Regions from separate parts of the Ruegeria sp. HKCCD7181 genome, predicted to be linked through region 2. Evidence: riboswitches for the same ligand, from Rfam matches in the RefSeq annotation. Region 2 holds a riboswitch; each other region holds the start of a gene.
The links. A riboswitch is a leader RNA that binds a small molecule or an ion and turns the genes downstream of it on or off. The one in region 2 is predicted to bind cobalamin.
Positions count from the first base shown of each region.

Region 1 (9,766 bases), on a different contig from region 2:
TCCGGCCTAGCATGTAGAATGGGACAGTCAGTCATAAGGGTCGATTACAAGGCGTGCGGGAATAGTCGCGGGTCAACGCGCATTCGTCGAAGGGAAACAACGTTGACGGTCATCGCTGCTCCTCAATTCCGATTTGGATTCACCTGGATTGCAATTGGGTTAGGAGTGGCTCAGGGCAGGTTTGCCCCGAGCCATTTTCTGTCAGGCGATCCGACTTAGCCCCCGTTAGAATTTGCCAGCGGTGGCTGTGCGAAATCATTGGCTGGCGGCGTCAGGTCATGCCCGCCGGTGCCCGGCATCAGCTCAAAGCCCAAATCAAACTGATCCAGAGTTGAGGCCAACTGCGCCAAGACCTCGGCGTTCCCCTCCGCCTGTACGGTACCATCGGCCAGCATGTCGGTCAGCTTGCGCTCACCGGTCATGGCTTTCTCCAGATCGGCACGGTTCAAGCTGATTGACAGGTCGGTTTTTTTTGGACACACCTTTGGCGCGCCGCGCTGAATGGCAAACTTGGAAACCATCCAAGCGCTCAGTTGGCTCTGGAAAAATTGTTGCCGCTTCACCCGGGCTTTAAAGCGAAAGCACCTGATATCCTGTCTGTCTGGCAATTGGACGCAGAGTTTCAACGGAATCTGATGGCTGGTCTGCAAATGGCTGGGCTGTCTGAGCGCTGACCAATCCTCCAGAATCCGACGATGAGGTTTTCCGTATCGTGGTGGCAACGCCAAAGGGCAAAGAAATTAGCGGCCTCACGCGGATTCAATTTTTTTCTAGGTTGGGAAGATTGACCCTGCGGCCTGCGCTATGCTGGCTGTCGGCAGTGTGCCAATGTCCGCTATATGAATCATGATCAAGGCAGATCCGTGAATGTTAACGCTTTTCCATAAGGTCCAAGCACGTCGGCATTTCACTTGCTCAGCGTTTTCGTCTGAATATGCGGGCTTGTTGCACCTTGCTGTAAGAGCGTCAAACTGGCGATACCAATTGCCTTCGCCAGACGTTTATGGAAGCGCGCCAAAGGGATTTGAATTGACCGATTGGCTGTCTAATCGGCTACCACCGGCACTAAATGACAAGGGGCTACCATGCGTGTCAGCGTAGGGATCGCAGTAACAATCCTCGTTGCCCTGTCAATCGGCGTGTCGACCTTCGTTGTGCATTCGCTGTGGTGGACCACTGCGCGTGAAAACAGTCGGATGCTTGCGGCTGAAATCAATAGCCAGATCGCCAATACTGTTCGAATCGAAGTCGGGCTGACACTCAGTTCCGCTGAGGCCGCCTGGGCCGCTGTACGCACCATCTTTGTCCAGAATGTCATAGCAACGCGACAAGCCGACAAAAGAGAGTTTGTCTTTCTGTCGCAGTTGCAGGCCCAACCCAATATTTCGTGGATTATGTTCGGTTGGCCCGACGGGAATTATTTTGCCGCACACCGCCTCGGCGATGGTGGACTGGAAATGATTGAAATCGACAGCGAGATCCGAGATCGGATGCTGCGCCGGGACCGCTACATCTTCATTCCCGGCGACATCCAGTTTGAAGAACGGAACTTCACGCCTACAACCTACGACCCGCGTGATCACGCGTGGTTTGGAAATTCGATTGGGCGTGACTCGCCAGATTGGATCGAAGCTCGTGACTTACCAGGCAGCCAGAAGACAGTTTACGCTTTTGCCGGGCCAGTCGATGTGAACCGTAGACGGCAGGGTGTTTTGGCAGTTGTCATCGAAACTGATCGGCTGTCCCGATTCCTTGGCACGTTGCGGCCAGGCGAATTTGGCGCCGCGTTTATCCTTGATGCAGACGGGAAGGTGATTGCTGCTCCGGATCCGGATGCTGATGAGGTTACGCCCGCTCGGATGGGTGAAGGTGAGCTTTACGAGGTTGCCAAAAAGTCCGGCGAGCAATTGTTGGGTAAGTCCGGCGCGCGCGTCTCGATGAATTCAACCACAAGAATTGTCAATGAGGGCGTCCCCTATGCGGTGGCACTGACGCCTCTAGGCTTTTATGGTTGGCGCGTTGCTACGGTCATTCCGGAAGCAGCGTTCCTGTCAGGTATCGATAAAACGTTGGTGCGCCTGATTTACGTTCTTGTTGGAGTCGTTATTGGGGCCATCGGTTTGGCTATCTGGCTTGTCAGGCGGGTTGTATCGACACCATTGGCGGATATCGTCGAAGATCTGAACAAGGTCGAACGCTTTGACATCGAGCAGATTTCAAGCCGCCCGTCCAGATTGTCGGAACTTGCCAACCTTTCTGCCGCGACTGCAAACATGGCTGCCGGTCTTTCTGCTTTCCGCAAATACGTACCCACTGACCTTGTACGGACCTTGGTTTCAGAAGGCATCAACACTCAGCCCGGCGGGGAGATGAAACAGATATCGGTTTTGTTTTGTGACGTTGCCGGTTTTACAGGTCTGTCCGAAAGGCTTGGACCCCAGATTGTAGAACTGATGGAGCCTTTCTTTGACGCCGCTTCGTCTGCCATCGCTCGTAACAACGGTACGATCGACAAGTTTATGGGCGACGCTGTCATGGCGTTCTGGGGCGCTCCGCGACAGGATTCCAATCACGCCGAGAACGCTTGTCGCGCCGCGCTGGATCTCGTCGCTGCGGTTGCAGAAACCGATATCAGGGACGATACGGGAAGCGCTTTACGCGTGCGCATTGGACTGAACAGTGGCGAGGCGCTGGTCGGAAACATCGGCTCTGAGCAGCGGCTAAACTACACGGCAATCGGTGATGTTGTGAACGTTGCCAGCCGCTTGGAAGGCGCTAACAAAGCATATGACACATCGATCCTGATTGGCCCGGAAACCCGGCGGGCGGCGGGCGACGCGGTTATCGCGAGGGAATTGGACACCCTGGCTGTTTTTGGGCGCTCCGGTGGCCTCGTTATTTTTGAGTTGATCGCGATGGCCGATAGTTTCGACAAGTCTCACACCTGGATTGAGCTCTATGAAGAGGGGCTAACCTACTATCGGAACAGAAAATTTGAACAGGCGATCTCTGCATTTGAGGCGGCTGAAAATGAGCGTGGTGGAGATCTTGCCTCTGCGGTCATGAAAAGGCGCGCATCCGCCTTCCTGGATGCGCCTCCGCCGGACGACTGGATGGGCGTCGCGATCGCCGACACGAAGTGACCCAGCGAAGATCAGGTCTCATTTTGGCGCCCGGATGATGGCGATGCTAGCCGCTCGTTCGACCGCCGTAGCTGGGAAAAAGCGGTTTAAATCCGCCATCTCCGCTTGTCACGGCCAGAACTTGGTTGTGTAAGCACTTCCGGGGTTTTCATCCGACGCTTACAGATAAGATTCCAGGGCTGTGAGCTTTGGGTTCTAGAATTATCGAAGCCGCAGTATTAGCGCATCGAGGTAAAGGTTGTGCCCAACCACTACGGGAGTTGAATACACAACCTTAGACGGCGCTTGCATCCGCGCCGCCGTTTTCTGAGGTCAAGCTTGAGCAGCGTTGTAAAGGCGCGGAGTCACAAGGCCTGTGCCGTTCAGTCCGCGAGCAGCTTTGGCCGCTGCCAGCACCGCCAGATCAACCAGTGGCTCGATGATGATGACAAGCATATAAGCACCACCGAAAGTCAGCACAGAGGCCATGGTCTCAGCGCCGAACCCCTGGCCATAGAAAGCCCAGAAAGCGACCCAGGCAACCACTCCGCCCTGATAGGCGCTGCTCAGCGCCAAAGCCTGACTGTACTTCAGATCAACATAGGCGGTACCCGGCGCGATGATACGCTTGGCCAGCGCCTGTAGCGCGAACAGGGGTACCAGCAACGTCGTCAGGTTGATGAAGTATTGCGGCAAATCGAACGGAGCAAAGAAAACGCCCTGAATCAGAAGCCCGGCTGCTAGGCCAAACGCCGCCGGTGCCGCACCCAACAGCAGGAACAGGGTGGAGCCGAGGATGAAATGGACTTCGGAAACACCAACTGGAAAATGCGGCAGGATCTCGAAAAATAGAAAAACACCAATTGTGGCGAGTGCGGAGCGCATGGCAAAAGACGCAAGACCATTTGCCCGCAGTGTGCTGAAGGTCTCCTTGGCGGCGTATGTGGCAGCCCCGGCGGCAGTTGCGTAAGACAGCACAATTTTGGCACCGTTTACGATGCCCGGTTCGATATGCATAAGTTCTCTCCCTGCCGCCTCACCCGGCGGCTGTTCAGGTCGCACCGGCAATTGATGCCGGCAATTAAGGTTTGGGCATCGCCCGATGTTAAACGGCAGGTCTCCTGACTCGCGGGTTACTGCTAAACCAACCTTCCCGGCCCGGTTTGGGGTCAGTGGTCTTTTGGCGTCGCTCTCCGCTCACAGTTGCGGGGGCAGTTACGGATTTGACACGTTTGGATGCGCCGCACCGTATTCCCTTTTAATCCCTTCGATTTTAGCCGCTGGGAACCGTAAACGAGAAACGGCTACAACGGACACATTGCTCCTGTCAATGAGGCCAGAGCTTCAGTTGTCGACTAAATTTAAAGGGGCAAAATAGGTGCAAATTAACCCATAGTCGGTCCGAAATTTTAAATGCTGCCGGAAGCCTCTTGATACTCTGGGCGCCAGAGGCGTTAAACTTCGCCAGTGGTTGCTGGAGCGAGTAGCCAGCCCGCCATGATTGGAGATCAGGATCGGAAAATGCTGACGAGACGCCATTTCATCCAGACGAGCACTGCACTGTTTTCGGCTTCGGTATCCAGCCCGGTTGTGGCCAATACCTGGCCAACCGTTTCGCAAAAGGCGGCCTGGGACGCCGCGGTTACCCCACCGGGTTACAATCCGGCCACGTCCAACCCTTGGGGGGTGCATGAGCGTTTCTTGCCGCGTCGGGTTGTTGCAAATGATGGGCTTGTAGCTGGTGACATCCACGTGGACGCTGTTGCACGCTACCTTTACCATATCGAACAGGGCGGTACGGCGATGCGCTATGGCGTTGCCATTGCGCGCGGAGATTTATACGAACCTGGTACTTATGACATCCGCCGAAAGGTGAAATGGCCCCATTGGACGCCAACGGCTTCGATGATTGAGCGCAATCCGGAATACGCGCAGTACAGGAATGGTATGGAGCCGGGCCCGAACAATGCACTTGGTTCCCGAGCGTTCTACCTATTCGTCGGTAACCGCGATACTTACTTAAGGATTCACGGCACACCGCAACCCAAGAGCATTGGAGGTCGCGCGAGTTCTGGATGCGTCCGCATGATTATGGCCCATATCAACGATCTCTATCCAAATGTTAAAACCGGCTCGACGGCTTACCTGTATTCTGCCGAAAACAGAGTTAGCGCGCGGACTTAAACGACAACAACACTAGGGCAGCGTCAGCAATCCATGACCAGCGTGAATGTCAGGCTTCACGCGCAACGCAGATCGGACCGCCGTTAGTTGCGCGCAAAGGTAACAGGGTTGTTTCCACAGGACCGCGGTGTTCGTACCAAAAACAATTGTCCTGCGGCGAAAGACGCGCGGACGCCAAATCCTGTCCGGGTGCGGCCAACGCCTCAACCGATTCAGGGATTTTTCCAATCTTGGTGGTTGAAGCACCTGTTCCGGACAATTGAGCGGAGCATCCAGCCGTGACTGAAAGCATCACTATGATGGTCGCAAATTGTTTCTGCATGCGGACAGTCCGTCTTTGATCTTGATTCGTTTATAAAAAGGTCGCATCCGCCGGGATCAGTCGCAAGCCGCGATGGGCTTTCTCGCGAATGGAGGCTGTTCAAAAAAATCGAAATTGTTCTTGAACCTCTAGTTGCTGCAGGTCCTATCTACTGAAGACCACAAAGAGTCGTGAGGTCCATTCATGCCATCCGATAGCAGCCTTCCCGATAACACTCGTGCTGATGTCCAAGATACTTGCCGGAACCAACAGTGCTGCGGCGGCGGGGCAGGCGAGGATGTCGTGCAGTCCGGATCAGCGCCTATAAATGGGAGAAGTTTTCAAGTCTCGGGTCTGGACTGCGCTGAAGAAGTGGCAATCCTGAACCGGGTTGTGGGTCCGAAAGTTGGCGGAACAGAACATATCGTATTTGATGTCATCAATGGCCGGATGACTTTGCTCGAGAGTGCCGGCAATATCTCGAACGACGAGGTCATGCAGTTGGTCGCTGGCACTGGGATGAGTGCAAAGCCCTGGAACGACGACGATGCAGCCCAGATTCAGGCGGCGCATATTGCCCGCCAGCGGCGGTTCACCGCTCTCAGCGGTGGGTTTTGGGCAGCGGGATTCACGTGGCACATCTTCGAGACTGGTATGGGCGGAGTATTTGGTCTGTTCTCGGGGCATGCGGATGTAATGATGCCATTGCCCGAGGTAGCCTTGTTTGCGGTCGCAATCCTGTTCGGTGTCTGGCTCGTGGCGCCCAAGGCTTGGTCTTCACTGCGACGGCTCTCGCCTGACATGAACCTGTTGATGGTGGTGGCTGTCTGTGGCGCAATTGGTCTTGGCGAATATTTCGAAGCGGCAACGGTTGCCTTCTTCTTTTCGCTTTCGCTCTACCTGGAAAGCTGGAGCGTTGGTCGTGCGCGCAATGCGGTGTCAGCGCTTCTGGATCTGGCACCGCCCACAGCACGTGTTATTCGCCCCGATGGCCGCGAAGTGACAATTCCCGCGGCAGAGGTTGCTATCGGCGAACACTTCATTGTGCGCGGAGGCGACCGAGTTCCGCTTGATGGCGAAGTTATCGACGGTACCGGGGCTGTCGATCAGGCTCCGATTACCGGCGAAAGTGCACCAGTCCCCAAGGAGAAAGGCGACGAGGTATATGCCGGCACCATAAATGGCGAAGGCACACTCAAAGTGCGTGCATCAAAAACCGCGTCTGACACCGTACTGGCCAAGATCATCCGCATGGTCGGCGATGCGCAAGCCCGCCGTGCACCAGTCGAGCAATGGGTTACGAAGTTTGCTCGCGTCTATACGCCTATCGTTATGATCCTTGCAGTTGCCATTGCCCTGATCCCGCCGCTTGTCTTGGGAGCATCATGGGGCTTCTGGCTTTACAACGCGCTTGTTCTTTTGGTCATCGCTTGTCCGTGTGCGTTGGTGATCTCTACACCGGTTTCCATCGTTTCGGCGTTGACCGCATCGGCCCGGGTCGGGGTGCTGATCAAGGGCGGGGCCTATATCGAAGCGCCCGGCCGCACTACGGCTCTGGCAATGGACAAGACCGGGACAATTACGATGGGCGAACCCGAAGTGGCGCATATCTATCCTTTGGGAGGTTCGTCCGAGGTTGACTTGCTGAGCAGAGCGGCCAGCCTCGAGGTGCGGTCCTCGCATCCGCTGGCACGCGCCATCCTGACAAGAGCCGAGGTAGAAGGTATTTCCGTGTCCGCGGCAGATGACACCCGCACTGTGCCCGGCCGAGGCCTCGAAGGCCGTTTGGATGGCCTTTCAATTTGGCTCGGCTCCGATCGTTTTGCTATCGAAAAAGGACATGGCCACGAAATCCCATCAGATCTGCGTCACCGTTTGGAAAGCGCCGGTAGCACGCTTGTAGTTGTTGGCGATGAGGCTGGGATCGTCGGCATCCTAGAGATACGAGACCGAATTCGACCCGAGGTCAGAGGCATCGTGGCGCAGCTTCATGCACGGGGCGTGACGTCAATCATCATGCTTACAGGCGATAACGAGCGCACAGCGCTGGCGGTAGCGGCAGAGGTCGGTATCGATGAAGTGCGCGCCGAGCTTTTGCCCGAAGATAAGGTTATGGCGATTGAAGGGCTGGCTGCACGCCATGAGATGGTTGCCATGATCGGTGACGGTGTAAACGATGCACCGGCAATGGCGCGGTCGCACTATGCCATCGCCATGGGAGCAATTGGCTCTGACGCGGCGATTGAAACGGCGGACATTGCTTTAATGACAGACGACATTGGCAAAGTTCCATGGCTCATTGACCATTCTCGTCGAACCATGGCGGTCATTCGGCAGAACATCGGGTTTTCACTGGCGACAAAGGCGTTGTTTGTTGTGCTGGCCGGGTTTGGTGTGGCATCGATGTGGGGCGCCATTGCTGCAGATGTCGGTGTTTCCCTGCTTGTCGTTGCCAATGCCCTGCGGCTCTTAAAAACTGGCAATGGTCTGGCTGAACTGACGGATGCTCACGTGGCTGGTGCTCAAACCGCCCAAAACACGTTAGTTCACGGTCGATGAAAATGGGAAAACAGTGCGAGGGCCGCCAGATTGACAAGACTCGGCTGGCTACCAACGATGCAGGATCCTATTGCGACCGGAAATGTGTCGGGAGATCAAGGGTTTTTCGTTAGTCCGTTTCCCTTGCGGGTATTTGCCATAAATCCTACAGAAGCTGTAACTTTGAATGGAGGCGCACTTGCTCACAATTGGCACCCTTGGGAAAAAGACAGGGACCAAGGTACAGACGATACGCTATTACGAGCAGATCGGACTGATGCCCGAGCCGGGAAGAACCGAAGGCGGCCAGCGGCGTTATAGCAATACCGATCTGGACCGTCTGGCATTTATCCGGCATGCACGTCAGCTGGGCTTTTCGCTTGAGGCGATCCGCGAACTACTGGATCTGTCCGACGAACCAAATCGTCCGTGCGACGAAGCCGACAGTATTGCGCGTCGACAGCTGAAGCAGGTTGAGCAAAGACTGGAGCGCCTCGAAGCGCTACGCACCGAACTGAAACGTATGGTCCACGAGTGTAGCGGCGGGAACACTGCCGAGTGTCGTGTTCTCGAGGTCTTGCGGGACCATTCCGAGTGTCTGACTAACCACGATGAAATAGGTGCCTGACTTCCAAGCACAGTTTAAAAAACCTAAAAAACTATTGATCCTAAAGTCGCTGGAACAATTACCTATCTCTCCTAAACGATTCGAGGAGAGACTATTGCTTGCCAAAGACCCTCTGTTAGCCACTACGCCTCTTTTGGATTTTGAGGCGTTATCGATTGCAAGTCTCATTGCAGACCGCTGCTGACTTTATCGATGCTTTTTCCGGCATTGGATGGCTCTACGCGTTCGGGTCCTCCGCTCAGGGAAGCTCATAGCGCGTTGCGATTGCGCAATCGCATGAAGATGCAACATGACTTTGGCGGGATCGATGCAAATGTCGAACTACAGGAAACATTCCATTCCGAGTGTCAGAATGCGGAAAGTGGTGCCGATCCGGTGGTTCTTGACGAAAACCCTGCCGTGCGGCATGTGATGCTTCCGGGGGGAAATGGCATGTCCGCAATGGCCAGATAGCCTAGCGCGGCATGTATGAACAGGTTTTAGCGTCCAAGCAGTCCCGGTGGCTGCACGCTCCAGCACCGGAAGGTCTATTAGATATGTGCCCTGCACCCGTTGATGCAGATACCCCGCGCGGGTTTATCATCCCGATCGGAGGCGGTGAAGACCGCGTGAAGGAAATGCAGATTCACCGCAAGTTCGTGGAGCTGTCGGGTGGGGCGGATGCCGATATTGTTGTGATCCCGACGGCTTCGATGCTGGAAGAGACCGGGCCAGACTATAACCGCATTTTTTCCGAGCTCGGCGCGGGCAAAGTCGAGTTCTTGCCCATCTCGCGACGGGCCGATTGCGACAATCCTGATTTTGCCGGGATGCTGGACCGGGCGACCGGTATTTTCATGACGGGCGGCAATCAGTTACGACTTTCGGCGATTCTGGGCGGCACGCTCGTAGCGCAGAAAATCCGCCGCCAGAACGCAGCCGGTGTACCGGTCGCCGGAACGTCGGCGGGTGCCTCGATCATGTCCGAGCATATGGTGGCCGGCGGCAGCAGCA
Region 1 covers NZ_JBWVBC010000004.1:268,053-277,818, forward strand. Annotated here, with positions in the region: gene AC2TCY_RS10395 (alkyl sulfatase C-terminal domain-containing protein) at 216-521, opposite strand; gene AC2TCY_RS10400 (adenylate/guanylate cyclase domain-containing protein) at 1,086-3,143, shown strand; gene AC2TCY_RS10405 (energy-coupling factor ABC transporter permease) at 3,456-4,139, opposite strand; cobalamin riboswitch at 4,217-4,429, opposite strand; gene AC2TCY_RS10410 (L,D-transpeptidase) at 4,644-5,306, shown strand; gene AC2TCY_RS10415 (hypothetical protein) at 5,356-5,628, opposite strand; gene AC2TCY_RS10420 (heavy metal translocating P-type ATPase) at 5,812-8,166, shown strand; gene AC2TCY_RS10425 (MerR family transcriptional regulator) at 8,345-8,773, shown strand; gene AC2TCY_RS10430 (hypothetical protein) at 9,050-9,226, shown strand; gene AC2TCY_RS10435 (cyanophycinase) at 9,310-9,766, shown strand, end outside.
Region 1: another riboswitch for cobalamin. It lies ahead of AC2TCY_RS10405 (energy-coupling factor ABC transporter permease); the one in region 2 lies ahead of AC2TCY_RS06420 (DUF1636 family protein).

Region 2 (9,766 bases):
GCGGAAGGCTGCGCACCCTCCTCTTCGGAAGGCTGAGGCATAGCGTTTTCTGAATGACGAATGAACGTCGCAGGTGTCGCCGCACCTGTGGAATCAGCGCTTTCTTGTGACTCTGATTCCGGCTTGTCAAAGCCTCCATGAACGGACCAGTTCACGGACCGTGTCCGGGTGCCTGAATAAGCATCATTGCTTTCGCCGTCGGGTTCCCACTGATCTTCGGTTCGGGCTATAGCCGCTTCCAGCGCTTCGATCTTTGCGCTGAGACTGCCTGCCAAATCTCGTTTGGCACCACCGACCTCCGGTTCAACGTCTTCATCCTGTGGGACGGGTTGTACGTTTTTCGCGGCCTTGCTGGGCGATACAGTGCTCTCGGCCTGAACAGCATCGCAGGGCTCAAGACGCATGGGTTCTACAGGGCTTTCTGGCGCGTTTGCCGCACCGAGCTGCCGCGCGGAATCAGCACTATCCTCGCGTCTCAGCTTTAACGGTGAGGGTTTATCCCCGAGCAATGGCTCGTCACCGACACGCAAGGCATCGGTCAGAACCAGTCTGCCGGGTTTTGGCGCCGGTGGCGTCGGAATAAAAATAAACTCCGATTCTTCACGCCCATCTTCGTTGACCAAACGTTTGATCGAAGACAGAACGTCCTCAGCATCTGTATTGACGAGACTATCTGACATTTTTTTCTACCGCTCTCAGCCTTGGCACAAGTGTAGCCAATCCTGTCAAAGCTAACAACCGGTAGTAATGCTACTTAGTCGCGACGCAAGGCCTTGAGCACCCGATCCAGATCGCGGCTCTGCTTGCTGACCTGGGACGGAGCCTTTTTAACAAGGTTGTAATACAGTGTCGGGTCATAGATTTGCACCGCAAGCCCCAGACGTTCCGCTGTCAGCAAACCTTGCGCCTGCAACAGTTCATAGGCTGCCCGAGACCGCTCGGTCCGCGATGCCACTTCGGCCAACTGTGCATCCAGCAAATCCTGCTGAGCATTCAGAACATCCAGCGTGGTTCGTGCACCCAAAGTCGCTTCTTCCCGAATACCGTCAAAGGCGACCTGCGACGCCCGAACCCGTTCCGTCGAAGCCCTCAGGCTGGCGGTAGCGGCTTGGTAAGCGGCATAACGATCGGCCACCCCTTGAGTTATATTCTTCTGAACATTCAAAAGATTTGCGCGGGATGCATCGCGTGTTGCCATTGCTCGACGCACTGCGGCGGCCAGGCCACCGCCCGAATAAATCGGCTGGTTGAAGTTCAACGAGATCCGCGCGTCGTTAATGTAGTCATCATTGTCGTAGCTTTCGGTGATCCCGGCATCAGCATTCAGACTGACATTGGGGCCCAGATTCGCACGCTGTTGCTGAACGACCAAATCCAGCGCTCGCACCTGATGTTGCGCCGAAAGAATGGCGGGGTGATTGCGCTGCGCTAAGCTGACGGCTTCGCCCTCGGATCGCGGAAGGTTGGGTAAGCTGGGCTGACCTGCGGTCCGCCCCGGTGTTTTGCCGACCGCATTTACATATTCTGCCTGTGCGATACTCAGATTACCGCGTGCCACAGCCAAATCCGCTTGCGAGCTGGCCAGCTGGGCTTCGGACAACGCCACGTCTGTACGTGTGACTTCGCCAACTTCAAACCGATCCTGAGAAGCCCGGAGTTCCTCCGCGGATACATCCACGTTGTTCAGCCGGATTGCCACGGTTTCTTCCTGCAGCAGCACACCCAAGTAGGCATTTGCCGCGCGGATCAGAACCTGTTGTTCGATATCAAGCAGGGTTTGGCGGGTGGACAGCACAGTTTCCTGCGCCGATTGCTTGCCAAGGACCGAAAAACCACCGTCATAAATCAGTTGGCTGAGCGTAAGGCCGGAAAAGAAGTTCGTTGGCCTGGTTGTTGAAACAACGGTGCCAACTCTCCTCTTGTTGTAATTATCGCTGACCTGAACGGTCCAGTTTATGATCGGGCGCAATGCAGAAAGCGCAATTGCCACATCTTCGTCAGCAGCTCGCAAAAGCGCGCGGTTCTGTTCAAGCAAGCCGCTTGTGTTGTACGCTCCAATGAAAGCATCGGTCAGATTATCGGCCCAAACAGGCCTCCCGGGCAAAACGCTAATCGCCAATCCGGCTGCCACCACAAAGGCTTTGGCCAGCTTACCTCGTGCTGTCCCACGCATCTCAAACCCTCTCAAATTTATTTTTTTACTGCCTCACAGGCACTTTGCGCCCTTACTTTCAAGTAATCAAGGCGCCAAAAAAATCTAATACGGCACTATAGCGAAAATGCACACTCGGCGCAAAATGCAGGCAAGACCGGAGCGCTGGCGTTAAATGAATAGCGCCAGGTGACGCGCCCGCCTGATTTGCGACCAACCCGAACGGTTCCCAACTCGCCCTCCATAAACAGGCATGCGATCCTTCCGTGTTCTTTCAACTGATCCAGCAAGGTGTCGGGCAGACGCTCGACCCCGCCCTGAATCATTATCACATCATAAGGTCCATGCTCGGCGGCGCCCTGATCCAGCGGACCGGTGTGAATGATGGCGTTGTCTACGTCCGATTCCATCAGGACAGTCTGCGCCTCTGACGCCAGGGAATCGTCGTCTTCAACCCCAACCACCAGCTGCGCCATACGGGCTGCAACAGCGGTCGAATACCCAAAGGCCGGAGCGATATCCAACACCATTTCATCGCCGGAGATGTTCAGCACATCCAGCATTTTTGCCAGGGTCCGCGGCTCCAGCAGGCAGCGGCCCTCGCCTAATTCCATCAGGTCTCCGGCATAAGCTGCTTCGCGCTGTGTATCCGGCACAAATTTCTCTCGCTCAACGGATAGCATCGCATCAATTATGGGGAATTTTGTCACGTCCGAGGGACGAATTTGCGTATCAACCATCGTAAGGCGCCGAGCTGCGAAATCTGTCATATGATCGCTCTTCCATATTCCCAAGTCTGACGAGCTTGTGCCACATCCAATTCCCTGCGGCAACGGGCCATGAACTGAATCATGCCGCGGCAAAACTGTGCAGTCGATTTCACCGGCGGAAACACTTGGCAGAACCACTTGGCCATGATGGTTTTGCAACCTACCCTCTGGACGTTCTTTGCGAAAGCTGTTAGAACGCCTATCACACCACGTTAAGTAATTGATTTTACTTGAAAAGGCGAGTTGGCGGAGTGGTGACGCAGCGGATTGCAAATCCGTGTACACCGGTTCGATTCCGGTACTCGCCTCCACTACTTTTCAATGGGTTAGAAGCATTGGCAATTTCTGCCGTAGCGCATTTTACAATCCATTTTACAATTCTATTCACGCATTGCTCTCTTTGGCCTCACTTAGAAGCGTCAAAACGTCGTCAGTTTCACCCGGCGAAACCTGCGCGTAACGCTCAATCATTACCGCAGCAGTGCGTAGAGACCACCCCATGCATCCTGCAATCTGTGAGAGTGATAGACCCGCCGCACAAGCCTCGTGGCTGCCGCGCCACGGGCGTCGTAAAGCCGCAGGCCATATGCCGTCATTGATGCGCACCGCTACAGCGCTCGCAACCGCGCCATTTTCGCATTCAGCTTCTTTGCTGGCCTGCGCGCGTGTGAGATTGCAGGATTGAAGGTTAGTGATGTTTTTGATGGCAACGGTGAACCTCGTGACACAGTTTTTCTTGCGGCGGCACAAACCATGGGTGATGAAGCTGGCACCGTTCTCGTCAGCAAAAGGCTGAGCAAAGCTCTTACTGTCTACGCAAACACCTATCCACGCCACGTTAGCAAACCTGACGCTCCATTGTTCTTCAGTGCAAAGCGTGGCGGGTTCAGCCCTCAGACGATTGTGAATCTGTTTGCCAAATTTTGCGCGGCAGGCATTAAGGGCGCTAGCTCGCATAGCGGACGCAGGCAGTTTTTGACGGAACTTGCGGACAAGGGAGTGAATGTGCGGGTATCCCTCCTGAATCAACCTGCTCAGATTGTGCGGCCGCTACATTCAATACAGCGGCCCACATATGTTGGTCTATGGATTACCGGCATCCGGGCAGAGCATTACACGGTTAATAAGTCACCCTGTTATTCGGGATTACCTCATACCCTGGCTCTTCGGGTTCATCATCCAGCATCTCAGGCGGGAAACCAGGTGCGCGTACGTCCAAACCAGTAACTTCTTCCAATCGTTTGATGATGTTGGGCGACAGTTCCCGTTCACCAAACCGCGCTATTCCATCCTCGAATATCTTGATCATTACCGGATTAATTTCCAACGGCACCCCAGCGCGGTCCGCGACGTCCTGAAATAGGCCAATATCTTTTTTCACAAGGTCCATAGTAAAGGAAATATCGCGCGAACCGTTCAGGATGACCTGGCTTTCCGTTTCGTGCACGAAAGAGGTTCCCGAGGAAATCTTGATCGCCTCATATGTCGTACTCAGGTCCATCCCCGCGGCCTTGGCCGTGACCAGCGCTTCGGCGCAGGTGATGAGGTTGGCAGTGGCCAGATAGTTGGTAAGCACCTTCAGAACTGAGGCCGAACCGAGGTCTCCCGTATGCAGAATGCGCCGACCCATCGTTGTCAGAAATGGCAAAATTTGCTCGAACGTATCGCGATCACAACCCGCGAAGATCGATATATTGCCGGTTGCTGCCCTGTGACACCCTCCAGAAACGGGGCAGTCAACCGCCGCACCGCCACGCGCGATCACTTGGGCACCCAGACGTTTGACTTCGGCTTCGTCGGTTGTGGACATTTCCATCCAGATTTTGCCCGGACCGACTTCGGGTAGCATCTCTTGCATGACCGCATCAGATGCGGCTGGAGAAGGCAAGCAGGTGATGACGGCATCACAGTCGCGCATCAACTGGGCTGGCCCGTCTGCGGCCTTTGCCCCTTTGGCTACAGCACCTGAAACCAGATCCGAGTTCAGGTCATGCACCGTGAGATCGACCCCGTTGCGCAGCAGTGAACCCGAGAGCTTACCACCCACATTCCCCAAGCCGATAAAACCAACTTTCATTTATAAGTACTCCCCATTCGAGTTCAGCAGTTCATGGCACCACATCCATCCACGGCGCGTCATGCCGCCCAGCGACGCCGTCACGTCGCTTTTTACCCCCTTATGCACAAGATGCACGCGACTCGCTTGACAAGGCGCCCGCCCGTACCGCATGTCGCTTCCGTTGGTGTCCATTTTATGGATGAAAAGGGAATGCGTCAGCGGTCTACCGTCAAACGCAGCCGCCCCCGCGACCGTGACCGGAGAGGGTGCCCAATGCCACTGGCCTGCAGGCCGGGAAGGCGGGACATCCGACAGGGTAATCACCCTGACATCTGCAAGCCGGGAGACCTGCCAACACCCGAAGTAGAAACCGGACGGGGTGTTCCGGTGTCGGGTCCATGTCGAGACACGTGGCCCGCATGAGACCCCGTCCCCCACGAGAGGTTTGGGGGGATGAGAGACTTGAACGAGACCGCATCAGTCGAACTGCTGGTCTGCACAACCTGTCGACGCGGTGAGCCGGTCGAAGACGACGCACAGCGACCCGGAGCGCTGTTGCACAAGGCTCTGGCTGGTGTCGAGTGGCCCGAGGGCATCACTTTGAAACCTGTCGAGTGTCTGTCGAACTGCGACCAGGGCTGCTCGATCGTCTTGCGCGGTGGGCCCGCGCGCTGGACTTTTGTCTATGAAAACTTGAACGAAGCCAACGATGTCGAAATCATCGTCGAAGGCGCAACCAAATATCTGGCCACCGAAGATGGCCTGGTGAAGTGGCGCGAACGTCCTGAACATTTCCGCAAGAACTGTGCGGCCCGTATTCCCCCGATTGGAGCCTGATGAATGAGCAACCTCGAAAAACTCCCCGTCACCGTTATCACCGGCTTTCTGGGCTCGGGTAAAACCACCCTGATCCGCCACCTGATGCAGAACCCGCAAGGCAAGCGTCTGGCGGTGGTGGTCAATGAGTTCGGCGATGTTGGCGTCGACGGCGACATCCTGAAATCCTGCGCTATCCCGGACTGCCCGGCGGAAAACATAATGGAACTGGCCAACGGCTGCATCTGCTGTACCGTGGCCGACGATTTCATTCCAACCATCGAGGCCCTGATGGCACTGGAGCCGCGCCCCGATCATATCCTGATCGAAACCTCTGGGCTGGCGCTGCCGAAACCGCTGCTGAAAGCGTTCGACTGGCCCGATATCCGCTCGAAAATTACCGTGGATGGTGTAATCGCCCTGGCCGATGCCGAAGCTGTTGCAGCCGGTCGCTTTGCGCCGAATGTCGAAGCTGTAGACGCCCAGCGCTTGGCCGACGACTCGATCGATCACGAAACACCCCTCTCCGAAGTGTTCGAGGATCAGATTTCCTGCGCAGATATCATTCTGCTGACAAAACCAGATCTTGCGGGCCCCGAAGGCGTAGCCAAAGCCAAAGAGATCATTGCCGCCGAGGCCCCTCGCCCTCTGCCGGTTGTCGAGGTTGCCGAAGGTGCCGTGGATGTCCGGGTTGTACTGGGGCTTGAGGCGGCCGCTGAGGATGACATGGACGCTCGTCCGTCGCATCACGACGATCATGATGACCATGAACACGACGATTTCGAAAGCATCGTGGTTGAACTGCCCGAACAAACCGATCCCGCCAATCTGGTTGCCAATATCGAGCGTCTTGCCAATGAACTGAACATCCTACGCGTCAAAGGTTACGCTGCTGTTTCCGGCAAACCTATGCGCCTGCTGGTTCAGGCTGTTGGCGCCCGCGTTCGCCATCAGTATGACCGCCCCTGGAAAACTAGTGAAGAGCGTCGCTCGCGTCTGGTGGTGATTGCCGAGCATGACGACATCAACGAGGTCGCGATTCGCGATATCCTTGTCGGTGTCACCGAAGCTGCTGTGTAAAAGAAAATGCACGTCGTCTTCCGCGAAAGCCACGGGTTAGAAGAGACAGAAACCCCAACCGACCTGGGTCAGAGCCCGGCGGATCTGGTGGTTTTGTCCTTTTCCGACAGCGACCTCGGTGCTTTCGCGGCAGGCTGGCATCGCGGCGGGGGACCTGATGGTCGGATGCCGACGATGCGGTTGGCCAACCTGACAGCGTTGAAGCACCCCTTGTCTGTTGACACCTATGTCGAGCAAACGCTTGAAGGCGCCAGGGGTATCCTGATCCGTCTCATCGGCGGTGTCCCCTATTGGGCATACGGCTTACAGCAAGTTCTGGCGCTAGCGCAGGCCAAAGGCATTGCTCTGGCCGTGCTACCAGCCGACGGGCGCGAGGATACACGGCTGGACGAGTATTCCACCTTGCCTGTCTCGACCCTACGAAGACTTGCGCACCTGTGTGACACAGGAGGAGAAGTTGCGGCACAAGCGGCGCTTGCGCAGTTGGCGTTGGCGGCTGGGCTTTACGCCGGACCGGTGATGGGCGCAAAAACCTTGCCCGATTGCGGCGCGTGGTGCCCGGATCGCGGGGTAGTTCCAGCGGAAACCGCGCTTACGGGTGACGCCAAATGCGTCTTGGTTACTTTCTATCGCGCCTACCTGACGTCTGCCGACACTGCACCCGTTGCCGCCCTGATACGGTGCCTGCGTGCACGTGGCTTCGAGGCGATCGGGCTTTTCGCTCCTTCACTAAAAGCTCCGGCAGCTGCCGGCTGGCTGCGCGAACAGGTCGTCGAATTGGCCCCATCGGCGATCATCAACGCCACCTCTTTTTCAGGCAAAGGCGCGTCGGGCACCTCTCCGTTGGACGCTGCCAATGTTCCGGTGTTTCAGGTTGCGCTGGCCACCTCTCGCCGCAAGGCATGGATCGAGGCAGAACGCGGTCTATCACCTGCCGATCTGGCCATGCATGTAGTGCTGCCCGAAGTGGACGGGCGGATCTCAGCGGGCATCGCCTCGTTCAAGGAACCGGGCAAGCGCGATCCGCATCTGGAATATTCCCGCTTTGCCCACCGGGCCGAGCCGGAGCGGATCGAGGCCATCGTCGATCGCGTATCCGGCTGGCTGAAGTTGTCAGACACGCCCAATTCACAGAAAATACCAGCCTTGGTGCTGTCCACATACCCTGGCAAGGACTGGCAGATGGCGCATGCGGTTGGTCTGGATGCACTGGCTTCTGCCGAAGCGATATTGTCTGACCTTCAAGGCGCAGGCTACGACACTGCCCCCGCTGAACCTATTGCCGCCACGTTGTTGGACGCGCAGATTTCATGGCCATTGGACCACTACCTTTCGGCCCTATCGGGTTTACCTGCACAGCTGCGCGCGGATCTCGAAACGGTCTGGGGAAAGCCCGAGGACGACCCATCCTTTGCAGAAGGCGCAATTCATTTTACCGCCCTTCGTCGCGGTAAGGCCCTTGTGGCCTTGCAACCCGAACGCGGCATACCCGAGCTGCGCGATGACGACTACCATGACCTGTCGCGCACCCCGCGCCACAGCTACGTCGCGTTCTATCTGTGGCTACGCCAAGGCCTCGGCACAGATGCGCTGATCCACATCGGTGCGCACGGAACGCTGGAATGGCTGCCGGGAAAATCGGTTGCCTTGTCATCTGAGTGCTGGCCCGAAGCACTGATCCGCGACCTGCCAGTGATATACCCCTTTATCGTCAATGATCCCGGAGAGGCCGCGCAGGCCAAACGCCGGATCGGGGCCGTTACGCTGGGCCACATCCCGCCTCCGATGAAGGAAAGCGGCACTCCGGATCGCATGGTGCGGCTGGAATCTCTGCTCGATGAATTCTCGAACGCCGACGGGCTGGATCCCAAGCGCCGCGACCGGTTGCAAGCCGATATCCGGGACGAGGCGCAGGCCATCGGGCTGGAAAACGATCTGGGTCTTGATCAAGCCACCAGCACCGCCGAGGCGATCACTCGCATCGACCGCTTTGTTTGCGATATCAAGGAAAGCCAGTTCGGTGACGGGCTGCATATCTTTGGTCGCGTGCCCGAAGCGAAAAGTAATTTCAATGCTACGCCGTCTGCGCATGCCGAACGCGCCGCGCTGCTGGACGCTCTGGCTGGACAGCGGATCGCGGCAGGTCCGTCAGGCTCGCCTCATCGTGGGCGGGCTGATGTGCTGCCGACCGGGCGCAACCTTTTTACGACCGACCCGCGGTCAGTGCCAACTCGCGCAGCATATACGCAGGGTGTGAAGCTGGCCGAAGAACTGGTCAGGCGGCACCTACAGGAAGAAGGCGATTACCCGAAGGGTCTGATCGTCGATCTCTGGGGCTCGGCCACCATGCGTACGGCAGGTGAAGAGTTCGCTATGGCATTGCATCTGCTCGGCGTGAAACCCGTTTGGGACAAAGGATCGGAACGGGTTTCAGGTATCGAAGTTCTGCCGATTACCGATCTGGACCGCCCGCGCCTGGATGTGACCCTGCGCGTCTCAGGTCTGTTTCGGGATGTGTTCCCGACGCTGTCGGCACTTTTTGGTCAGGCAGTGCGCGCGCTGTCCGAGCGCGACGAGGCGCCCGACTGGAATCCATATGCGGGACATGCCCCTGCTGCCCGAGTCTATGGTCCGGCACCAGGCAGCTATGGTCTGAGTATGACCCACCTATCCGAGACCTACACGGACGAGGCCCGCGCCCAGGCCGGACAAGCGTGGCTGGATGCCAGTTCCTTTGCGCTGGAAGGTGAACATATCGCACAGGACGTTGAAGGCATCACGCAACGCGTCAGCGACGCCGACAGCTTTGTGCACCTGCAAGACTTGACCGAGACAGATCTTCTGCTCGCCAACGACTACGCCACCCATGAGGCCGGGTTTGCGGCGGCC
Region 2 covers NZ_JBWVBC010000002.1:575,156-584,921, forward strand. Annotated here, with positions in the region: gene AC2TCY_RS06390 (hypothetical protein) at 1-680, opposite strand, end outside; gene AC2TCY_RS06395 (TolC family outer membrane protein) at 755-2,173, opposite strand; gene AC2TCY_RS06400 (protein-L-isoaspartate O-methyltransferase family protein) at 2,269-2,922, opposite strand; tRNA gene AC2TCY_RS06405 (tRNA-Cys) at 3,160-3,233, shown strand; gene AC2TCY_RS06410 (hypothetical protein) at 3,580-4,149, shown strand; gene AC2TCY_RS06415 (NAD(P)-dependent oxidoreductase) at 4,043-4,999, opposite strand; cobalamin riboswitch at 5,147-5,351, shown strand; gene AC2TCY_RS06420 (DUF1636 family protein) at 5,435-5,818, shown strand; gene cobW (cobalamin biosynthesis protein CobW) at 5,822-6,877, shown strand; gene cobN (cobaltochelatase subunit CobN) at 6,884-9,766, shown strand, end outside.

Region 3 (9,766 bases), on a different contig from region 2:
GCCAATTCTGGCAGGGACAAGCTTGGAATCCCTTCCGCTCATATCAGTTTCGGCGCCTGCCAAATTCGGCGGTCGTGCAGGGCCGAGATATTACACCGACGTCCCGGCAGGCGAGATTTCAATGCGACATGTGGCTGACATCCACATTTTTCCTAACGAAGTGCGGGCCGTGGTAGTAACGGGTGCTCAGGTCCGGGAATGGCTCGAAATGTCAGCCGGGCTGTACAATCAAGTCTTGGCGGACCAATGCGACACTTTGATAAATCCTGGTCGGGCGGGTCACAATTTTGATGTGCTTCACGGGCTGAACTATCAGATCGACCTGTCCCAGCCGCCCCGGTATGCAGCCGCCGGCGGTGTGGCCGATCTCTCCGCCTCACGCATCCGCAATCTGACATTGGAAGGCCGTCCTGTCACCGACAGCCAGAGATTTGTCGCCGCGCTAAACAATTACCGGGCAAATGGCGGCGGGAACTTTCCAATGGCCGGACAGATGCAGCCGATCAAATTGCCGACTCTGCTTATTCAGGACATTCTGCGGGATTACCTAGCCGGAAAGCTGCCGAGCGATCCTTTGGAGCGCACGCCAAACCCGTTCAGCCTCTCCCCGCTTGGTGGAGCCAGTGCCATGCTGGAGACCGGCCCAGGTGCCGAGGCGCATCTTGACGAATTGTCTGCTTATACTCCTCATATACATGGCTTGAACTCTGCGGGATTTCTCCAGATTGAACTGACGCTCTGACGGGTTGTCATTTCCGCTTCACACACCTATATCCATCATCGAGAGGTTGGCGCGGGCGAGCGCCTCGCCAACCTGGTCAGGTCCGGAAGGAAGCAGCCACAACGAGCCCCGCTTGGGTCGATGTCCAACCTCTCACTTAGTGCCTGAAAAGGTGCCAACCTGAACCCCACAGCCGCAGGAGGGCTTTTATGATTGTAGCAATGGCCCTTCAGGCAACGCGGTTCTGATCTTAGCCATCATCCCGACTGCCTGAACACATTGCCAGTGGATACGCGCCCGCCATCCGCAAGGCTTGTTGATTCTGAACACAGGCAGACCAATGTCTCTTACCCTTTCGGACCTTGGATGGTCCTCTCATTTTGCCGCGCAACACGCGGTCGACCCAAAATTGATTCCTCTCCGCGTGACAGCCGTTCACCGTGATCGGTTGATCGGACAATGTTCTGGCGTCGAAATACCATTGCTGACCGGAGATCGCCTGACTGGTGAATTTGCCGTTGGTGACTGGGTGCTTTGCGACCCACAATACCGAGTTAAACGTTTGCTGGACCGTCGCAGCCTGCTAAAACGCCGCGCTGCCGGAACCGGGGTCGACGCGCAATTGATCGCCGCCAATGTGGATGTTCTGTTCATCGTCAGTTCCTGCAACGCGGATTTCAACCTCGCCCGCTTGGAACGCTATCTCGCGCTGGCCCATCAGGCGGGATGTTTCCCAGTCATCGTATTGACCAAAGCGGATACCATCAAAGACCCAGAGCAATATGTGAACCAGGCCCAGGCCACATCTACATTTCTGACCGTCCTGCCGGTGAACGCGCTGGACGCGCAAGACGTACAGCGCGTTCTGGATTGGTGCCCGTCTGGTCAGACGGCTGCTTTGGTCGGCTCTTCCGGCGTAGGTAAAACGACACTCGCAAATGCCATGACCGGATCGCAGGACGCAACTGCTGGCATCCGCGAGGACGATGCGCGCGGTCGGCACACAACGACCGCAAGAGCCCTGCACCGAATGAAAAACGGTGGATGGCTAATCGATACCCCGGGAATGCGCGCGCTGCGGTTACTGGACGCCAAGGAAGGTGTGAACGAGGTCTTTGCAGACATCGTTGAGCTGGCCCAGGAGTGCCGCTTCTCCGATTGCAGACACCACAGCGAACCGGGCTGCGCTGTCCTGTTCGCAATTAATGAAGGTGCTCTGAGTCCTGACCGGCTGGACCGGTGGCGCAAACTGCGGCGAGAGGACATGCGTAATTCCGAATCCGTGGCGCAAGCCCGTGCGCGCGATAAAGCATTCGGAAAAATGGTGCGGAGTGTGACACGCGGAAAGTCTTCGCGCACCGAATTCTGACAGGAGGGGGCGCCAGGTTTTGGCGTCCCTCACCTTTCGATCAAACGGGGCCAGACTGTCGCGTTTTTACGTGAAAAAACACCTATATGGCCAATACCGCTCAGTCCGAAGTCTTGAGGGTCAATCAGGTGACGTTTCGCGTCCGGTCCGTATAGATCGGCCAGTCTCCAAACCGCATCAGGTGGAACCATTTGATCGTCAGTGAACGCGAATAGGTCAACCGGTCCGCTAGCCCGAGACCAATTTGCCATCGGTAGGCTGGTACCAACCTCAGGCACATAGCTTTTTAGTGAGGTGCACCACTTGCGCCATTGCCAGTAGACCTGAGGAGGCAAGTCTGAACCGAAGCCAAGCGCTCTACCTGGCAAATATCCCATCATGCGCACGACCAAAGGCGCGTGGCCGTACCAGAACAATCCGGCAAGCCCGCGGTAAGGCCACGGATGATCCGACAGCGTGACCAAGCCCGAACAGACACAGATCATCCGGTCGATCGCGTCTATATCCGGCTGCACGGGGCCGAGCATTCCGCCAACCGAATGACCGATTGTCCAATGCTGCGAATTTGGGAACCGTCGCCGCATCTCGGCACGGGCAGCGGGCATGTCGACCAAGGCCCAATCTGCCATTGTGACCGCTGAGTCCTTCAATCGCCCCTCAAGGGAATGGCCGAAATCCCGATAATCATATGTCAGGCAGGCCATACCTTGTTCAGCTGCAAGCCATTGGGCGAAATGCTGATAGTAGTCTCGCGGCACCCCGGTTGCGCTGTTCAGAACAACGACTGTCTGCGGTTCGGACACCGGCAGGTACAAGCGGCCCGACAGCATTGCCGCCGCCGAAGGGAACCGAATATTCTCGGTAAGAACCGTTTGCCGAGCGTCTAACATCTCTTCTCCAGTCGCAACTGAACCGATCAGTTCACCTCCTCAATCGGCCCTATCTGTCGTTTCGAGTCAAGGCAGGACTTGGTTGACCAAACGTCCACTTGCCGTGCCGAAGCAATGGAGCGAGCAAATGAATGTCCAATCTGCTTGACTCGGTCACACCGCAACCGCTAGCGATTGCGTGATGGTTTCCGCGCCCTCCAACAAGGGCCGGGATGAAAAGGGAACACGGTGCGGTCCAACCCGGTTGACCCGGTACGGACTAATTCCGCGACTGCCCCCGCAACTGTAAGCGGCGAGCGATGCCAAAACACCACTGACCGAAAGGTTGGGAAGGTCGGCAAAGCAACGACCCGCAAGTCAGGAGACCTGCCATCGGAAACTAAAACCGAAACTCGGGCGGGGTGTCCGGGCAGGGTTTGGCAGCTCTGAGGCTTCCTTTCCTTATCTCTCACCCTTCGTCCCGCGCGCGGAGGGCGCAGCATGATCTGGAAGACTGACACACATCAATTCACCGCGACTATTTGCCAGCACACGGGCAAAACCTGCCCCGCACTTGCCCGTATGGCACGTGCAATGGTGCAGGCCGTAGCGACCGCAGGTCCTGCGACCACGCGCGAGTTCGAAATCGAGGGCAACACCGACCTGACGCATTGCCTAAAGGGATGCACCGCCCGCTTTCGCGCCCGGCCTGATCAGGTGCGGGTCTATTGCGGCGCAGACCCCGAGATCGGTTCTGACACGTTGGACGACTATGCCGAGCTGATGTTTGGCACGGAAATTACGTCCCTTCCTTCTCAGGCGATCAGCAGCCCGCCTTGCGCGTTGCTGGAGGCCGTAGCGCTTGCGCCAAGCCAACCGGCTCGGGCCGAGTCTTTCGCGGCAGTTTGACCTATTTCAAAGAATGCGCGCGGGCCTTTCCCATGGCCCAGCGCATCTGCCCGTCGGTCTCGACGGCGCAGGGGCGAATTTCACGGAGCCGGGACAAAGCCGCCTCTGATGCTTCACCGCATTCCACCATCAAACGCAAAACCACCATCCCTGACCGACCACATCCACCGCGGCAATGCACCAGAACCCGGCCTTTATTTGACAGAGTCGTCAGAACTCTTGCGCTGACCTCGGCCCATCGCTCGGTTATTTCAGGCGGCGGTGATCCAAAATCCTCGATGGGCAAATGGATCCATTCGATCCCGCGTTCCGTCAGGTCCTGCCCGAAATTCCCCGCACCTTCCTGCCCCATCTCAGCCGCAGTAGTCATTGAGAGTACAACATCCGGTGCCCAGCCTCTGATCACCTTCAGATCGGCCAAATAAAACCCGCCCCGGCCCGGCATAGGTGACAGTGCAAGCGAACCACCGCCGACCTGCAAAGTGTGAACTCCAAACTGCGGCATCGATCCCCCTGATTTGCTGTGCCCGCAAGTTCTATACCGTCGTACCAACATCCAAAACAAAATTCGTTCAGACCTGCGGTGGACGCGGAGGGCAGCGCGCTCTACGCTGCCGCATAACTCGAATCCGCCAGAGCAGACATGACCGACACGCCCAGCCCCGCCTATCAGGTTCTCGCCCGCAAATATCGCCCCGAAACCTTTGCCGACCTGGTTGGCCAGGATGCGATGGTGCGCACGCTGAAAAACGCGTTCGAGGCGGATCGGATCGCACAGGCCTTCATCATGACCGGTATTCGTGGCACCGGTAAAACCACAACGGCGCGAATTATTGCCAAGGGCATGAACTGCATCGGCCCGGACGGAAATGGCGGCCCCACAACTGAACCCTGTGGCCAGTGCGAACACTGCGTAGCGATCATGGAAGGCCGCCATGTCGACGTGATGGAAATGGACGCCGCCAGCCGTACCGGTGTGAATGACATCCGCGAGATCATCGACAGCGTCCGCTACCGTGCCGCCAGTGCGCGCTACAAGATCTATATCATCGACGAAGTTCACATGCTGTCGACCAGCGCCTTTAACGCGCTGCTCAAAACGCTGGAAGAACCCCCGGAACATGTGAAGTTCATCTTTGCAACCACAGAGATTCGCAAGGTCCCGGTAACGGTTCTGTCTCGGTGTCAGCGCTTTGACCTGCGGCGCATCGAACCCGAGGAAATGCTCGGCCTGCTGCGCAAAATAGCTGCGTCGGAAAACGCACAGATCGCCGAAGATGCGCTGGCGCTGATCACCCGCGCCGCTGAAGGATCTGCGCGCGACGCGACCTCGTTGCTGGATCAGGCCATTTCACACGGCGCAGGCGAGACCAGTGCCGATCAGGTACGCGCCATGCTGGGATTGGCGGATCGGGGCCGGGTGCTGGATTTGATGGACATGATCCTGCGCGGAGATGCGGCTGGAGCCTTGACCGAACTCGGTGCCCAATATGCCGAAGGGGCCGATCCCCTTGCGGTCTTGCGCGATCTGGCTGAGATCACTCACTGGGTCTCTGTCGTAAAGATCACTCCCGACGCCGCCGAAGACCCTACGGTTTCCCCCGACGAACGTGCCCGGGGGCAGCAGATGGCCGAGGCTCTGCCGATGCGCGTTCTGACGCGGATGTGGCAGATGTTGCTCAAAGCGCTCGAAGAAGTGTCCGCAGCGCCAAACGCAATGATGGCTGCGGAAATGGCGGTCATCCGGCTGACCCACGTCGCTGATTTGCCAAGTCCGCAGGAACTGCTGAAACGCCTTCAAGATACACCTCCGCCACCGAATGGAGGTCCCGGCGGCGGGGTTGCAATTCCAGGGACTGCCGCACCCGCGTCGCAAGCCTCGACGCAACCTGCCTATGCCGCGACGACAACAGGAAACGGTGGCGGACCTACGGCGGCGCTGGCACAGGACGTTCAGGCCGCGCTGGCGCGCTATCCGACCTTCGATCACGTGGTCGAGTTGATCCGCGCAAACAGAGATGGCGTTTTGCTGGAAGAGGTCAAAAGCTATCTCAGACTGGCGGCCTACCAGCCCGGCCGGATCGAGTTTCAGCCCACCGAGCGCGCCTCGGCCAACTTGGCCCAGCGGCTTGGATCTGCAATGCAAAGGTGGACGGGCAATCGGTGGGCCGTGACGGTTGTAAATGAAGGCGGCGGTGAGACTATCTATGAAAAAGAGAACGCGGCCGAAGAAGCGCTGAAAAACGAGGCCAAGGAACATCCGTTGGTGCAGGCGGTTTTCGCTCATTTCCCTAAAGCCAAGATCACTAAGATCGAAACGCCAGAACAACGTGCAGCCAAAGTTGAGACCGAGGCATTGCCCGAGGTTGAAGACGAGTGGGACCCGTTCGAAGAAGACTGATCCGTCACCCCGAAAACTGGAAACCCTGCCGGACCCTACGAGATGACAGGGCCCGAAAAAGACCGTGACGACAGGCGGGAGCAACTCTGGCCCCTTGTGCCGCGCTGTTGGCGTCCGTATTTAGTCGACAAACCGATTTACAGGAGATTACCGATGCTCAAAGGACTCGGCGGATTGGGCGATATGGCCAAGATGATGAAATCCGCGCAAGATCTGCAGACCAAGATGACCGAAATGCAGGAAGAGCTGGCCAACATGACGGTTGTCGGCGAATCCGGCGCAGGTCTGGTAAAGGCCACCGCAACGGCGAAAGGCGAGTTGAAAGGTCTGGACATCGACCCGTCCATCTTCAACGGCGACGATAAGGAAGTGGTTGAAGACCTGATCCTGGCCGCCATCAAAGACGCTCAGTCCAAGGCTGCCGAGCGCTCGCAGGAAGAGATGGGTCGGCTGACCGAAAGCATGGGCTTGCCGAAAGACATCAAGCTGCCGTTCTGATACACACTCCTGACGGATCATTGGCCGGGCGCAAGAGCCCGGCCCTTTTGCAGGAGCGCGAGCGTTGAGTTCAAACAGCGACATCGACATTCTGATCGACCTGATGGCCAAGCTGCCGGGCCTCGGCCCCCGCTCGGCTCGCCGCGCAGTCCTGCACCTGATCCGCAAGCGCGCCTTGTTGCTGACGCCCCTGTCGGACGCAATGCAGCAAGTGGCCGCGACCGCCCGCGAATGCCTGAATTGCGGCAACGTGGGCACTACCGATATCTGTGACATCTGCGACAGCGAAGCCCGCGCAACCGGAGAGCTATGCGTGGTCGAGGACGTCGCCGACCTCTGGGCGATGGAGCGCGCAGGGGTCTTCAAAGGCCGCTATCACGTTCTGGGCGGCACACTGTCCGCCTTGGATGGGGTTGGCCCGGACGAGCTGCGCATTCCCCGCCTCAAGGATCGCGTGACCACCGAGGGGATCACCGAGATCATCCTCGCCCTGAACGCCACCGTCGACGGCCAGACCACAGCCCACTATATCGCCGATCAGTTGGAGGGGCAGGTCCGCCTGACCTCACTGGCGCAGGGTGTGCCGATTGGCGGGGAGCTGGATTATCTGGATGACGGGACGATTACAGCGGCATTGAGGGCGCGGAAGGAGTTGTAGGCGATTGCAAAGCCGTTGCGGCCAAACCACTGCCCGAATACCTTCGCTGTTTCTCGGTTTTACGAACTCTGGCAGGGTCGCCGCCTTACTCCTCTTCATCCAGAGGCGGGTATGTCAAACGCAATGCGATGCCATAGAAATAAAACAGAAAGATCGGCAACAACGAAAACGTGGCGATACGTGCTCCCAACGGCGCTTCTATTTTGACCAAAGTTTCGTTGACGATCAGAGCCAGAAACGCGGCAAACGCCTGCAATTTCAGAATATTCTCACGAAATGCGGTTGAAACTTTAGCGTCTTTTGGTGCCGGGGCAAATCGGTCCAGAAAAACTGCGTCACCAGCCGCGCCGTAAACCATGACGATGATGTAAAGCCCGCAGTAGATGCTGACTATGCGGTGGCTGATCAAAGGATTCATAAAACAAATCTGTACGGCCAGAACACTCAGCCAAATTGTCAGAACCACACACATATTGGTTCTAAGGTCTTTGGTGACCTTTCCCTGCCTGCGCACGGTGGTAGGCAAGATTCGCCAGATCAGAGCCACTTGCGCCAATACGCAAGCCCAAACAAACGACTTGGCTGCCGGGACTCGCAAGAACGTTAAAGCAGTCCAGACGCTGATAAGCACTAAAGCCGGAAGCAATCGCCGCCAACCTATCAGTGGTAGGTCGCTCACGATCAGCCAGACATATAGGGAAAAGCGTCGCAACGGGTCCATGCGGCTACTGAAAGCTCAAATTGCGGCGAAATAACGACGCGGGTGCAAGTAGTTATTCAATTTGTAAAGCAGTCACAACTTGTTGGATTTTTTGCTATTCGACCATACTAGTTTGCCGGTAGAATAAATGACAGCTTGATTTCAAAAGGATTTTTGCGTGCCCCGCCTTCTCGCCCTCACCTTCGCCGCCTTCACCGCAACCGCTGCCCTGTCGCAAGAACTTGTCGACAAAGGCTTCGTCGAAGGCTGGAACATCATGATGGACCCCGCGCTTGGCAACGGGTGCCTGATTCAGACGATCTATCAGGACCTCTCGGTTGTGCGACTGGGCTATGACGCGCTGGGCAATCGCGGGTATTTCACCGTCTACAACAAGGCCTGGGGCGATATCGAACCGGGACAAAGCTATCCGATCCGGTTCGAGCTGGACGGCAAGAGCTTTGATGCCACAGCTATCGGGTTCAAAAAGGACCGTGTGCCGGGCGCGACGGTATTCTTCACCGACCGGAGTTTTGTCAACGCAATTGCACAGAACAAGACGATGACCGTCTACAACCCCGCCGGTGAGACGGTGATGGCAATTGACCTCAAAGGTACGACCAAGGCGCTGGAATATGCGCGGGATTGTCAGAACAAAAAGCTCTAGCGAATCGGATCGAACAGCGCGTCCTTAGCCTCACAGTCGCGGATCACGTCGCGGCCACAGGGAACCGGTGCAAGATCGTTCGAAAGGCACAGCCGAACCTCTTCGATGTATCCGTCGCGGCAGGTGATCGTAATCATATCCCGCTCAAGCCCCGGATTGGCTTTCAGGAACGCGTCCTCGACAACCGACGCGGGCAGTTTGACCGAAGTATCCAGCTTGCGGAAAATCTCCGGGCGCCTGACCTGCTCATACGCCTGACGTGACAGGGCAAAGTAGTCAGGCGCTGAAAGGCCCGAACAGGTGCCGTGTTTCTTCCACTGATGCCAGGCAAGGCCGGAACTGCCCTGAATATCGGTCATTTCCCGCGTCATGCGCCGGGTCGGTGGTGCCTTCGGCGTGCGGCAGTAGGCAGGCCAACCCTGATGGTATTGCGGCCAGAGACCATGCAGGATCCACCCATGGTCATGCCGTGCATCGCACTGGTCAGACTCGCGTGCGTCACCCTCGCGCGCGCACCAGTTGGGCGACCAGCTCAGCGACAGGACGTAGTAGTCAAACTCGCCCGCCTTCTCTCCATCGGCAAGTGCTGCCATTGCACTGAATATCCACAGAACCAGCCCCAATTTCATCTGGCGCATTCGCCTCTTCCCTTCTTGCCTTGCCGGGACTATATACAGCCCAAGTTCCCCGACAACGGAAACCTGCCCCAAGACCTCGGGGCCGCCGAATTCCGGCGACGGGATAGATGTATTCAAAGGAGACGGGCTGATGGCAAAACCGCTGATGGCCAAGGCGACAGCCGTATGGCTGGTGGACAATACCACGATCAGCTTCAAGCAGATCGCGGATTTCGTGGGCATGCACGAGCTTGAGGTGCAAGGCATCGCAGATGGCGATGTTGCAGCAGGCGTGAAAGGGTTTGACCCGCTCGCAAACAATCAGCTGACCCAGGAAGAGATCGACACGGCGCAGAA
Region 3 covers NZ_JBWVBC010000010.1:45,943-55,708, forward strand. Annotated here, with positions in the region: gene AC2TCY_RS17825 (bifunctional 2',3'-cyclic-nucleotide 2'-phosphodiesterase/3'-nucleotidase) at 1-742, shown strand, start outside; RNA gene ffs (signal recognition particle sRNA small type) at 782-880, shown strand; gene rsgA (ribosome small subunit-dependent GTPase A) at 1,062-2,090, shown strand; gene AC2TCY_RS17840 (alpha/beta hydrolase family protein) at 2,120-2,980, opposite strand; cobalamin riboswitch at 3,146-3,368, shown strand; gene AC2TCY_RS17845 (hypothetical protein) at 3,461-3,868, shown strand; gene AC2TCY_RS17850 (protein-tyrosine phosphatase family protein) at 3,870-4,373, opposite strand; gene AC2TCY_RS17855 (DNA polymerase III subunit gamma/tau) at 4,512-6,269, shown strand; gene AC2TCY_RS17860 (YbaB/EbfC family nucleoid-associated protein) at 6,423-6,767, shown strand; gene recR (recombination mediator RecR) at 6,832-7,425, shown strand; gene AC2TCY_RS17870 (hypothetical protein) at 7,511-7,843, opposite strand; gene AC2TCY_RS17875 (hypothetical protein) at 8,304-8,792, shown strand; gene AC2TCY_RS17880 (ribonuclease T2 family protein) at 8,789-9,430, opposite strand; gene AC2TCY_RS17885 (DUF1013 domain-containing protein) at 9,561-9,766, shown strand, end outside.
Region 3: another riboswitch for cobalamin. It lies ahead of AC2TCY_RS17845 (hypothetical protein); the one in region 2 lies ahead of AC2TCY_RS06420 (DUF1636 family protein).